2 regions of the Rhizobium sp. USDA 3886 genome follow, and region 2 is predicted to be linked to the other one. Evidence: predicted binding sites of a transcription regulator. Region 2 holds the regulator's gene; the other holds the start of a gene.
The links. Region 2 encodes LexA, which represses DNA repair genes until DNA is damaged. Its sites were predicted from a motif close to TGTTCNNNNTGTGTTCNG; they were not measured.

Region 1 (5,671 bases), 1.3 Mb from region 2:
CGATTGCCGCGGCCGAAAGGGTCCTCGCGAAGAAGGCCGACGGCAAGGTCCAGGCCGACCTCTTCAAGGGCGCCGTCGGCGAAGTGAAGACACGCTTGAACTGAGCACTCTTTTCATGTTGATCTGGAAAAGCCCCGGCAACGGGGCTTTTTTATTGGCGGCGGTGCAGCTGCCAGGGAGTCGCCGATGCCGACGGATGAGACGGGTCCGGACCGATCTTGCGTGACGGGCTTGTATGGCGTGCCACGCGTCCATGGACTACGAATGTGCACGCTTTGCTTGAGCACGTGAAGCAGGGCGGCTTCGATGCTGCGCCCCGATCGGCGGGCTATGACGAGAATTTCGAGCGCGTGACTTTTATCGAGGGTGAGAGCGGCGACCTCGATAATCTCCAAATGCGTTCGGTCACGGTACTGACTTCTGCGGCGCGATTGCTGCGCATCTACCACGATTGCTCGGCGTCCTTTCAGCCGCTCGCCGAAGGCATCTGGCAGCTGAAGCCGCAGCCGCCGTTTGAAGTCATCTGTCACGGCGATTTTGCGCCGTACAACGTTGTCATACATGCTGGCAAAGCGATAGGCATCATCGATTTCGAGGCTGCACATCCCGGCCCAAGAACCTGGGATATCGCTTATGCCGTCTATCGGTGGGCGCCTCTGTCGAGACATATCGCGGCAGAGCGCATCGTCACGATAGAAGAGCAGATCAGCCGGGCGCGGGACTTCCTCGACACTTACGGCCTACCAGCCGATCAGCGCGCCGCTTTGCCCGATCTTGTCATTGAGCGTTTGAAGGGGCTCGTCGCTTTCATGGAAGCGGAGGCAGCGCAGGGATCGGAAAAATACCGTAGGGATATCGAGCAGGGCCATCATCGGCTTTATCGCGATGATGTCGGCTACATCCGCGTGCATCGGGATCAAATCGCGGCCGGACTCATGGCCACTTGATTGGGCGGGCAGCAAGCCGAATCGGCAAAGCCTGCCATAAAGCTGCCGCTCGATGGTCGGCAGATCGCCTTGCTATTGCCACACCGAAAACGTCTGAGAGTCACACTGTCGCCGGATCGTTCCTCGACCCTAACCGGCGGCCAAGGCAGTATGCCGTCGTCCACGCCATCACAGAGGAATGAATATGATCACTCGATATACCCCTGTTGCATCGTTGACCGCTGCAGCTCTCAGCTTGATGTTTCTCAGCAACCCTGCCTCCGCACAGCAGGCTGCTCCGGAGCAGCCGGCCCAACAAGGACAAACAGGAAGCCAAGGTGCACCCGCGGCCGTCAGCGATCAGAAGATCGAGGCCTTTGCGGTCGCCTATCTCCAGGTCGACAAGGTTCGGCAGGAATACTCGGCCAAGATCGGAGCAACACAGGACACGGCAGCGAAGCAACAGCTGCAGACCGAGGCCAGCAAGCAAATGGTTCAGGCCGTGGAGGCCTCCCCGATATCGCTGGATGAATATAACTCAATTCTAACCGCCGCGCAGCAGGATCCGGCGCTCGTGAAGAGAGTTCAGGAAAAGCTTCAGGAATCCGCGCCCGCGCAGCAGCCGCCCGCGACGCAGCAGTAAGCTGTGCGCCGGGACTGCACCTGAGTCGGTGTGGTTACTGGTTCCATTGAAGCGGCCTGAATGGCCGCTTCAATCATCATGTGTGAGCGGAAGATGCCGCTTCTTTGAAGCCGGAACGCAGGTTTCTGTCGCAAGCCAGTTCCGCACTGGCAGCAGTTACTCCTCGAACATTTCGTCCATCATGGCGCCTTCGGTGCCGTTCTTCTTCAACGGCCGGAAGCTCATGCGGTGCAGCGAGCAGGGGCCATGCTGCTCGATCCCGGCGCGGTGCTGCGCCGTGCCATAGCCTACATGCGCGGCAAAGCCGTAGTCGGGAAAGACGAGATGTACGCGCGCCATCATCCGGTCACGCGTCACCTTGGCAACGATCGAGGCCGCGGCGATCGAGACCGAGCGCGCGTCGCCCTTGACGACGGCCTGCCCTGGGCACTCGAGGCCCGGCGGCACGTCGAGGCCGTCGGTCAGCACATAGCTTGCGGGGATAGCAAGGCCGCAGATCGCCCGGCGCATGGCGTCTAGGCTCGCCTTGCGGATATCCGTGAGGTCGATGCGGGTGGAGCTGGACGACGCGATGGAAACCGTCGCGGTTGCGAGGATCTGGACGAAGAGCTCTTCACGCCGCTGCGCCGAAAGCTGCTTGGAATCGTTCAGCCCGTCCGGGATACGCCTGGGATCGAGGATGACGGCGGCGGCGACGACAGGCCCGGCCAGAGGGCCGCGCCCTGCTTCATCGGCGCCTGCGACCGGCCAGTGGCCGGCCTTTCGCGCCTTCAATTCCAGCTTGAAGTCCGGAACGAGCGGCACCTCTTCGAAAAGCAGAGGAGAATCGGGTGGCGTGCGAGGTTTCATGCGGCTGAACCTCGCACACCAACCCGATTTCCTGCAAGCCCCCGGATCAGGGCGGCGTACCGGGGGCTTAGACCGCAAACGGGCAGGGGAGCCGTTCGCGGCTGCAAGAGGCCAGGGCGGCGGCCTCCTGCGGGGGTAACTCGTTATGCTGGGCGATCTGAGGGAACGCCGGTGCTCGGACGGGCGGCTAAAGCAGCGAAAGCTGCACGCCGCTGCCGTCCGGTGGTACGAAGAGATCGTCGCGAAGCGGCATGCTGCGCCTCGTCATGCCGAGCCTTTTCGTCGCCATCTCGAAGCGCCGGGCGATCTGCCAGGCATAGGGGCCGACGCCTTTCATGCGCTTGCCGAAGTCCGCGTCATAGTCCTTGCCGCCGCGCATTGAGCGCACCAGCGACATGACGTGCCGGTAGCGGTCCGGATAGTTCTGTAGCAGCCAATCACGGAAGAGCGGAGCGACTTCCAGCGGCAGACGCAGGATGACGTAGCCCGCCTCCAGCGCACCGGCAGCCTTCGCCGCGTCGAGAATGCGTTCCAGCTCGTGATCGTTGAGCGCGGGGATCATGGGGGCGGCCATCACCGAGGTCGGGATGCCCGCTTCGCTCAGGGCCTGGATTGCCTCCAGGCGCCGCGGCGGCGTTGCTGCGCGCGGTTCCATCGTGCGCGCGAGCTTCCGGTCGAGCGTGGTCACTGAAAGTGATGCGCGCACAAGGCCTTTGGCAGCCATCTCCTTGAGAATATCGATGTCTCGCAGGATCAGCGCCGACTTTGTGACGATCGAGACCGGATGATTCGCCTTGTTCAGCACCTCGAGGATCTGCCGCATGATGCGCCATTCCTTCTCGATCGGCTGATATGGATCGGTATTGGTGCCAATCGCGATCACCCGCGGCTTGTAGCCAGGCTTCGCAAGCTCCCGCTCCAGAAGCTTGGGCGCATCCGGCTTGGCGAACAGCCTGGCTTCGAAATCAAGGCCCGCCGAAAGACCCATATAGGCGTGCGTCGGCCGGGCGAAGCAGTAGATGCAGCCATGCTCGCAGCCGCGATAGGGATTGATCGAACGGTCGAAGGGAATGTCCGGCGACTCATTGCGGGTAATTGCCGTGCGCGGCTTTTCGATCTGCACTTCGGTCTTGAACGGCGGCAGTTCTTCCAGCGTTTGCCAGCCGTCGTCGAAAGTCTCGCGGCGCGTCGGCTCGAAGCGCCCGCTGGGGTTCAGTCCGGCCGCACGGCCGCGGCGCCGGTCGACCTCGATGCGAAGGCTGGAAGAGGTGATCATCGCTTCGGCAACATCCGCCGTATTGGCAGGCGCAAACGCGGCCTGCCCTGCAAGGGACTGTTTGTTCATCGGATTCTCCCGCGACCAAGGCGATTGCCTTCGTCCGTCTCGATGATTAAATTCCTATCGTGGAAAGGAGAACAATGCAAGAACAAAACGAGGAAAGTGGCGCTGGCAAATTTTTGTGCGGCGCTTTATAAACAGGCAATGTTGACGGTCGTTCTTGAGTGCCAGGATCAGGAACCCGAGCTGGCGCAGACTTTATCGGTGCTGGTGGCGGGTGCAGTCGAAGGGCTTGTAAGCGACGTGGTCGTGCTCGACCACGGCTCGCGCGACGGCACGTCCAGCGTGGCCGATGCGGCTGGATGCCGGTTCCATTCACAGTGGGATATCAAAGACATATTGCGCTCGGCCCGCGGCGAGTGGCTGCTTTTCGTGGAGCCCGGCGCGCGGCCGCAGACCGGCTGGATAGATGAGATCGCCGAATATGTCGCCCTGAACAAGGTGCCGGCGCGCTTCACCGCCTCGCGCGGATACAGACGCCCGTTCTTTCAGCGGGTCGGCCGTTCGCCGCCGCCTCTGGAACTCGGTCTTCTCCTGCCGAAGAAGCAGGCGATCGCCGCCGCAAGAAGCGGGATGCGCCTTTCGGAATTCGCAACGGGACAAAAGCTACGCAAGCTTTCCAGCGAGCTGATTCCTTCCTGGGTCGCCCGCGCCGCACGGTAGTCATTGCCGTTTCGATGAATGCGCAAAGAAATGGTGCCCGATACGATTTCGCGCTATAATTTGCTCGTGGCGCCGCCCGAGCGCCTCGCTTTATGGCGGTTGACCATGGAATGCCGGTAGACGGCAGAACAGGTCACAGCGGAAGTCTCCTCTTCTGCCGGTTTTCCCGGCGGAAGGAGGTGCGTCATGAAACGCAATATGATCCGCGGCCCGCTGGCCGTCATATTGACGACATTGATCATCGCGCATCCGCATTCGGCAGCATCGCAGATGATGCGCAGTTGCGCAGGCCGATCCGAAGTCGTCAGTTTCCTGGACAAGAACTTTGCCGAAAAGCTCACGGCAGTCGGTCTGATCAACCAGAACGCTATTCTTGAAGTCTATGCCGCCGAAAGCGGTACCTGGACGCTCATCATAACGGACGTTCACGGCGTCAGCTGCTTGCTGCTGTCGGGTGATAGCTGGGAAACGATACCCGGTCTGCCGGGCCCGCACACATAGCGAACGCAAGTATTGCCCTTGGCGCGGCGAGGGCAATGCTTTTTCTATTTCGCCGCACCGCGCCTCAGATGCTCATCGAGCCGCGGCATGATCTCCACGAAATTACAGGGCATGTGGCGGTAGTCCAACTGCGCCTTCAAGATGCCGTCCCAGGCATCCTTGCAGGCGCCGGGCGAGCCGGGTAGCACGAAGATGAAGGTCGCCTTGGCGACCCCCGCCGTCGCCCGCGATTGGATCGTCGAGGTGCCGATCTTGTCATAGGACATGCGGTGGAAGACCTCCGAAAAGCCGTCCATGCGCTTCTCGAACAGCGGCTCCAGCGCTTCGGGCGTCACGTCGCGGCCCGTGAAGCCGGTGCCGCCGGTGGTGATCACCACGTCGATGCCGTCGGTCTCCGTCCAGGCGTTGACCCGGGCCGCGATGGCTGCCTTGTCGTCGCGCACGATGGCGCGGTCGATCAGCCTGTGGCCGGCCGCGGCGATCCGCGCCACAAGCGTGTCGCCGGATTTGTCGTTCTCCAGCGTGCGCGTGTCCGAAACGGTCAGCACGGCAATGCCGACGGGAATGAACGGCCGCTGTTCATCGATACCTGCCATCACCTGCCTCCCGAGAGCGTTTCCGTCGCCTGGAGATACCAGTCCGGCCGTTCGCTGTGAAGCTTTGCCGCGGCAGCCTCAGCCGCTTCAGTTGAGCCGAAAATGCCGAAGCACGTCGCACCGGAGCCGGACATGCGGACAAGTCTTGCGCCAG
Region 2 (5,671 bases):
GCATTTCCGCGTCAGCAGATGTCGTGGACGGGCAGTTCCGCATGCCCCTGCCTTGCGCTTTTGGAAAGCGGGAGGAAGCCTCCGGCATATGCAAAGCTCTCGCCCGCGAATAACCGCCGTTCGCAACGTGGCGCTTTCAGCGCTTCTCATCATCATCGTCTCGCCGCCCTCCGAGGATCATGGGGCCGAGCTTCCAGATGTCCTTTACCGCGACGCTGGCGCTGGTCCCCGGATACGCGCTATGGAAGGAGCGGCCGATGCGCGAAGCCCGTTTGCAAAACTTCGGGCGCTTCAGCTGCTGATTTCGGTCTCGGGCTTTTTCGGCGGCATCCTGCGGCTTTTCGACGGCATTGTTCTCGATCGAGCATATTCACCGGCTGACGGCTTATGTCCTGCGGGCCAATCCCGCAGCCATGCCGATCATCTCCTTCATCATCATGCCTGCTGGATTGATTGCCATGCTGCTGATGCCCTTCGGGCTCGACGCGCTGCAATGGAGGGTGGTCGGTTTCGGGCTCGATCTGGTGATCGCGACCGCAAAGACAGTATCCTCGTGGGTGGCGACATCGGCGTGGGCGGGCTGCCGGGCTGGTACTTTCCGGTAGCAGTCACCGGCTTCCCGCTGCTTACGCTGCTGCGCACGAAGCTCCGGCATATTGGCACCGCGATCATGTCAGTCTCGACGCTTTTGGTCGCCCTGATGTCGGGCGTAACCGCACCGGATGTTGTGATCGCAGAGGACGGCAGCCTCGTTGCCATCGTCAACAGAGCCTCGCTCGCGTCGGACGGCGAGCGTCGCCGGATTTCATTTTCGATCAGTGGAAAGGGCGCTGGCTATCGATGACAATCTGCGGCCCCGATTCATCGATGCCGGTTCAGCGCCGATCCACTCGGCAAAAGCCAGCGAGAGAACGGAGCTCTCCCCGGAGCAGCAGGAGAAGGCGAGAAATGCGATGCGGAACACTGCCGCGGCTAGCCATTTGTCCTGCGTCAAGAAAGCATGGTGTACGGGAACGGCTCGAAAATGGCTCCGTGCTGACGGTGCTCGATAATGCCGCCTATCTTGGTCCAGCTTGCCATACCGTGGACATCGGCGTTGCGCCGGTCAGCTGCGCTCTGCCGATCCGGCGCGATGCCCTTCACGGGCGAAACCTTGCGGAAAACCGGCGCTATTGAATTGCGCTTCGGAAGCGGAGCAGCACAAATCACAACCGCCTTCGAGAAACTCGATCGCCCCTGGAGCCGCCACCGCGCCTATGATTGGCGCAGCGGTACCTTTGCCCGGCGATGGGCCGCCGGTTAGTGATAACGGCGGATGAGGCCGACGAGTTTGCCCTGAACCTTGACACGATCTGGTCCGAAGATGCGGGTTTCGTAGGCCGGGTTTGCGGCCTCGAGCGCAATCGAAGCACCCTTGCGACGGAACCGTTTCAGCGTCGCTTCCTCGTCGTCGACCAGGGCCACGACGATATCGCCGGGGTTTGCGGTACTGGTGTTGCGGATGATGACCGTGTCGCCGTCGAAGATACCAGCCTCGATCATCGAATCGCCCTTGACCTCGAGCGCGTAGTGCTCGCCGGAGCCGAGCATGTCGGCTGGAACGTTGATGTCGTGCGTGTTGTTCTGGATCGCCGAGATCGGAACGCCTGCCGCGATCCGGCCCATGACGGGAACCGAAACGGAGCTGTTATTGCCTTCGTTCGCCGGCTTCGGCGGGACGGCCGTAGGCTGCAGCTTGCCGAGGCTGCCCTCGATGACGCTCGGCGAAAAGCCGCGGCGGGGCTGAATGCTCGGGCTATAGGCTTCCGGAAGCCGGATCACCTCAAGCGCGCGAGCCCGATTCGGTAGGCGGCGAATGAAACCGCGCTCTTCCAGTGCGGTGATCAGCCGATGGATACCGGATTTGGACGCGAGATCCAGCGCATCCTTCATTTCGTCAAAGGACGGCGGCACGCCGGATTCTTTCATGCGCTCATGAATGAAGAGGAGAAGCTCCTGTTGTTTGCGCGTCAGCATCGAAGTTTAACCCCAGTTTCGTGAAACAAAGCCAGAACAGACACTATATGTTCCATATGTGTTCCGCAAGTACCTAAATTTTCGTAAAATTTCCCCTCAACTGCGTTCGTTTTCGAAACTTTTTGTTTGCCGGATAGGGCGCCCGGCTTGCAAAGCCAAGATACCCGGCACACATCTTTCGGCACAGGAAATGGAGACGTGACGCCATGCTGCATCCGCTGGATCATCTTGTTCTGCCTGTCACCAACATCGATCTCGCGCGGGAGCGGCTGGGACGATTGGGGTTCACGGTTGCCGACGAGGGCCGTCATCCTTTCGGCACGGTGAATGCCTGCGTTTTCTTCTCCGACAAGACCTATCTCGAGCCGCTTGGCGTTGCGAGCGCGAAGGAATGTGAAGAGGCAGTGCGGCACGGAAACGTCTTTGTGGCACGCGACCAAGCCTTTCGCTTCCGCTGCGGCAATGACGGATTCTCTGCGGCCGTGTTCGCCACGGAAGACGCGGACGCCGATCATGCGCACTTCGTGCGGGCGAGAAAGAGCGGCGGCGGCATGCTGGAGTTTTCGCGCCTGATCAAGATGCCGGACGGGTCGCAATCGACGGGGACTTTCAAGCTTGCCTTTGCCGCCGATCTTCGGGTGCCGGATTTCTTCCTCTTCGCCTGCCAGCGCATCAACGCCTTTCCGGCCGATCGCAGCGCGCTGGAAAAGCATGCGAATGGCGCAACCGGTATCTCGGAGATCGTGCTAAGCGCGCCGGAGCCTGAAGCTTTCGGCTCGTTTCTTCAGTTGGGCGCGTCTACGACGGGAATCGAGCGGACGCCGTTCGGCGTGGCGATCGCGTCAGCGAATACCAGGATTAGCCTGCTGTCGCCGGAAGGGATGGAGGCTTATTTCGATTCGCTGCCGTTAACCGCAGATAAGGGGCTTAGAGGCAGCGCTATCGTTTTCCGCACCACCGATCTTGCCGTGACAGAAGCGCTTTTGGCTGATAACGGGATGACCTATACACGCAAGAACAACAGAGTCCTGGTGAAGCCGGCGCCCGGCCAGGGTGCGATCTTCGCCTTCGAGGAGACCCAATGAGCAATACGAATTCCGAAGTCGCAGTCGGCGAAGGTGCCGGCCGCGTCGTCTTTTCCAACAGCGGCAGGCTGTCACTGATTGCCGGCCCCTGCCAGATGGAGAGCCGCGAGCATGCGTTCATGGTGGCCGGCGTTTTGAGCGAGCTGTGCAAAATGCTCGGCATCGGCCTGGTTTACAAGTCGTCCTTCGACAAGGCGAACCGGACCTCGCTGTCCGCTCAGCGCGGCATCGGCCTTGAGAAGGCGCTGGAAGTCTTTGCCGACCTCAAGAAGGAATTCGGTTTTCCGGTGCTGACGGACATTCATACGGAAGAGCAGTGCGCTGCCGTCGCGCCGGTCGTCGACATCCTGCAGATCCCGGCCTTCCTCAGCCGCCAGACGGACCTCCTCGTTGCCGCCGCCAAGACGGGCCGGGCGATCAATGTGAAGAAGGGCCAGTTCCTGGCACCCTGGGATATGAAGAACGTCCTCGGCAAGCTGAATGCCACCGGCAATCCGAACATCCTGCTTTGCGAGCGCGGGGCCTCCTTCGGCTACAACACGCTGGTCTCGGACATGCGCTCGCTGCCGATCATGGCGGCCATGGGCGCCCCTGTCGTTTTCGATGCGACCCATTCGGTGCAGCAACCCGGCGGGCAGGGCGGCTCGACCGGCGGGCAGAGGGAGTTCGTCGAGACGCTGGCACGCGCGGCCGTCGCCGTCGGCGTGGCAGGCGTCTTCATCGAGACGCATGAGGATCCCGATCACGCACCGTCCGACGGCCCGAACATGGTCCATCTGAAGGACATGCCCCGGCTGCTCGAAAAGCTGCTGGCCTTCGACGCGATCGCCAAGGCGGCTTGAACGGACATGAGGTGCCTGCCGTCAGCCGGCAAGCGCCATCCTTTGGCTAGAGTGCGACCGCGTTGCGGTAGGGGCCGTCACGTCGTCGAGACGGAAACGGGACAGCAGGTGATTGAGGTGTATCGCCTCTTCACCAAGTTCGCGGCAAGCGGCACTCGTCTGCTCAACCATCGCCGCGTTCTGCTGCGTGACGCTGTCCATTGTGTTGACGGCGGCGTTGACTTCCAGGAGAGCGGTCGTTTGTTCGGAAGAGGAACGCACGATCGCCTCGATCAGCGCCGTGACCCTGAAAACCTGCTGATCGATATTGCTGAGCGCCTCACCGGTGCGGTTGACTAGTGCAACGCCGGCTGACACCTGATTGGAAGACGTCTCGATCAACTGCTTGATTTCCTTCGCTAGATTGGCAGAGCGGCCGGCAAGGTCGCGCACTTCCTGCGCAACGACTGCAAAACCCTTTCCGGCTTCACCGGCGCGGGCGGCTTCCACGCCGGCATTGAGCGCGAGGAGGTTGGTCTGGAAGGCGATTTCATCGATGACGTTGATGATCTCGCCGATCTGCACAGATGATGTCTCGATCTTCTCCATCGCAGCGACCGCCTCATGCACGACGGTTGCCGAATAGGTGGCACTTTCCTTGGTCGCCGTCATCATCGCGTTCGCTTCATTGGCCCGTTCCGACGAGTTCTTGACGGTGACCGTGATCTGGTCGAGCGCCGAGGCTGCTTGCTCCAGCGAAGCGGCCTGATGCTCGGTGCGCCGGGCCAGGTCGTCCGTGCTCGACGCGATTTCGCCGGAGCCGGTCCGCACCGTATTCGTGACGGCCGAAATTTCCGTCATCGCGCCGGAAAGCGTGTGGATGCTCGAATTGAACTGCTCGCGCAACTTTTCATAGGCCGCTTCGAAGGGCTCGCTTAGCTGGACGGTGAGGTCGCCCCCGGAAAGGCGTTCCAGGCCGCGGCTCAGGCTCGCGATGACGCGCTCGCGGACGGCTTCCTCATCTGCCTTGGTGGCGGCAAGCGCCGCATCACGCTGCGTTTGGGCCTGACGTTCGGCATCCTGGCGCTCGCGGATATTGTTCCGCTCTTCGGCGGCTTCGCGGAAGACGGTAAGCGGCCCGCGCCATCTCACCGATCTCATCGCCGCGGCGGCTGAAGGGCACTTCCTTCGAATAGTCGCCGCCGGCAAGGATCGCCATATAGTCGCGCATCGCCGAGAGCGGCACGATGGCGCGGCGTCGGAAGACATACAGGCCGCCGAGAAGCAGGCAAAGCGAGACTGCGGCAGCTGCGAGCGTGATGGTCGAGAGGATGCGTGTCTGTTCCGCGGCATCCTTTTCGGCATCCGCCAGGAAGGTGTTCGCCATATCCACGAGCTTGTTGACGGCGCTTTCATGAATATGGAAATTCGTCGCAAGTGTTTCGAAGGACGCCGGGATGACTGCGGAGTCATTCTTGAGAATGGCCGGCGCGAGTTCCTCCAACATCACCTTCCAAAACACGTCGCCTTTGACGAGCACATCGTTCAGGAGCTTTTGCTTGAGGTCACCGCTGAGCGCCGTCGTCAGCCAATATTTGCGGCGATCCTCATAAGCGGGTTTCAGGATGTCTTCAATGCGGTCGATGTTTTTCTTCGCAACGTCGGGGCGCTGCACTGCTTCGAGCGCAAGCATGTAGGATTCGACGACGTAGAGGGGCGGCGGTAGAATATCGGCGACGAGATCCTTGC

Region 1: the regulator LexA is predicted to act here: its motif matches at 3,831-3,848, upstream of ACZ9BX_RS11270 (PA0069 family radical SAM protein).

Annotation. Positions count from the first base shown of each region.
Region 1 is NZ_JBWCDC010000001.1:2,178,954-2,184,624, reverse strand. It holds gene ACZ9BX_RS11290 (F0F1 ATP synthase subunit B) at 1-104, shown strand, start outside; gene ACZ9BX_RS11285 (aminoglycoside phosphotransferase family protein) at 267-947, shown strand; gene ACZ9BX_RS11280 (DUF4168 domain-containing protein) at 1,126-1,569, shown strand; gene ACZ9BX_RS11275 (ribonuclease HII) at 1,726-2,418, opposite strand; gene ACZ9BX_RS11270 (PA0069 family radical SAM protein) at 2,606-3,763, opposite strand; gene ACZ9BX_RS11265 (glycosyltransferase family 2 protein) at 3,902-4,420, shown strand; gene ACZ9BX_RS11260 (hypothetical protein) at 4,607-4,921, shown strand; gene moaB (molybdenum cofactor biosynthesis protein B) at 4,966-5,517, opposite strand; gene ACZ9BX_RS11250 (4-(cytidine 5'-diphospho)-2-C-methyl-D-erythritol kinase) at 5,517-5,671, opposite strand, start outside.
Region 2 is NZ_JBWCDC010000001.1:848,951-854,621, forward strand. It holds partial or broken gene ACZ9BX_RS04400 (ComEC/Rec2 family competence protein) at 101-1,319, shown strand; gene lexA (transcriptional repressor LexA) at 1,300-2,016, opposite strand; gene ACZ9BX_RS04410 (VOC family protein) at 2,223-3,101, shown strand; gene kdsA (3-deoxy-8-phosphooctulonate synthase) at 3,098-3,943, shown strand; partial or broken gene ACZ9BX_RS04420 (methyl-accepting chemotaxis protein) at 3,965-5,671, opposite strand, start outside.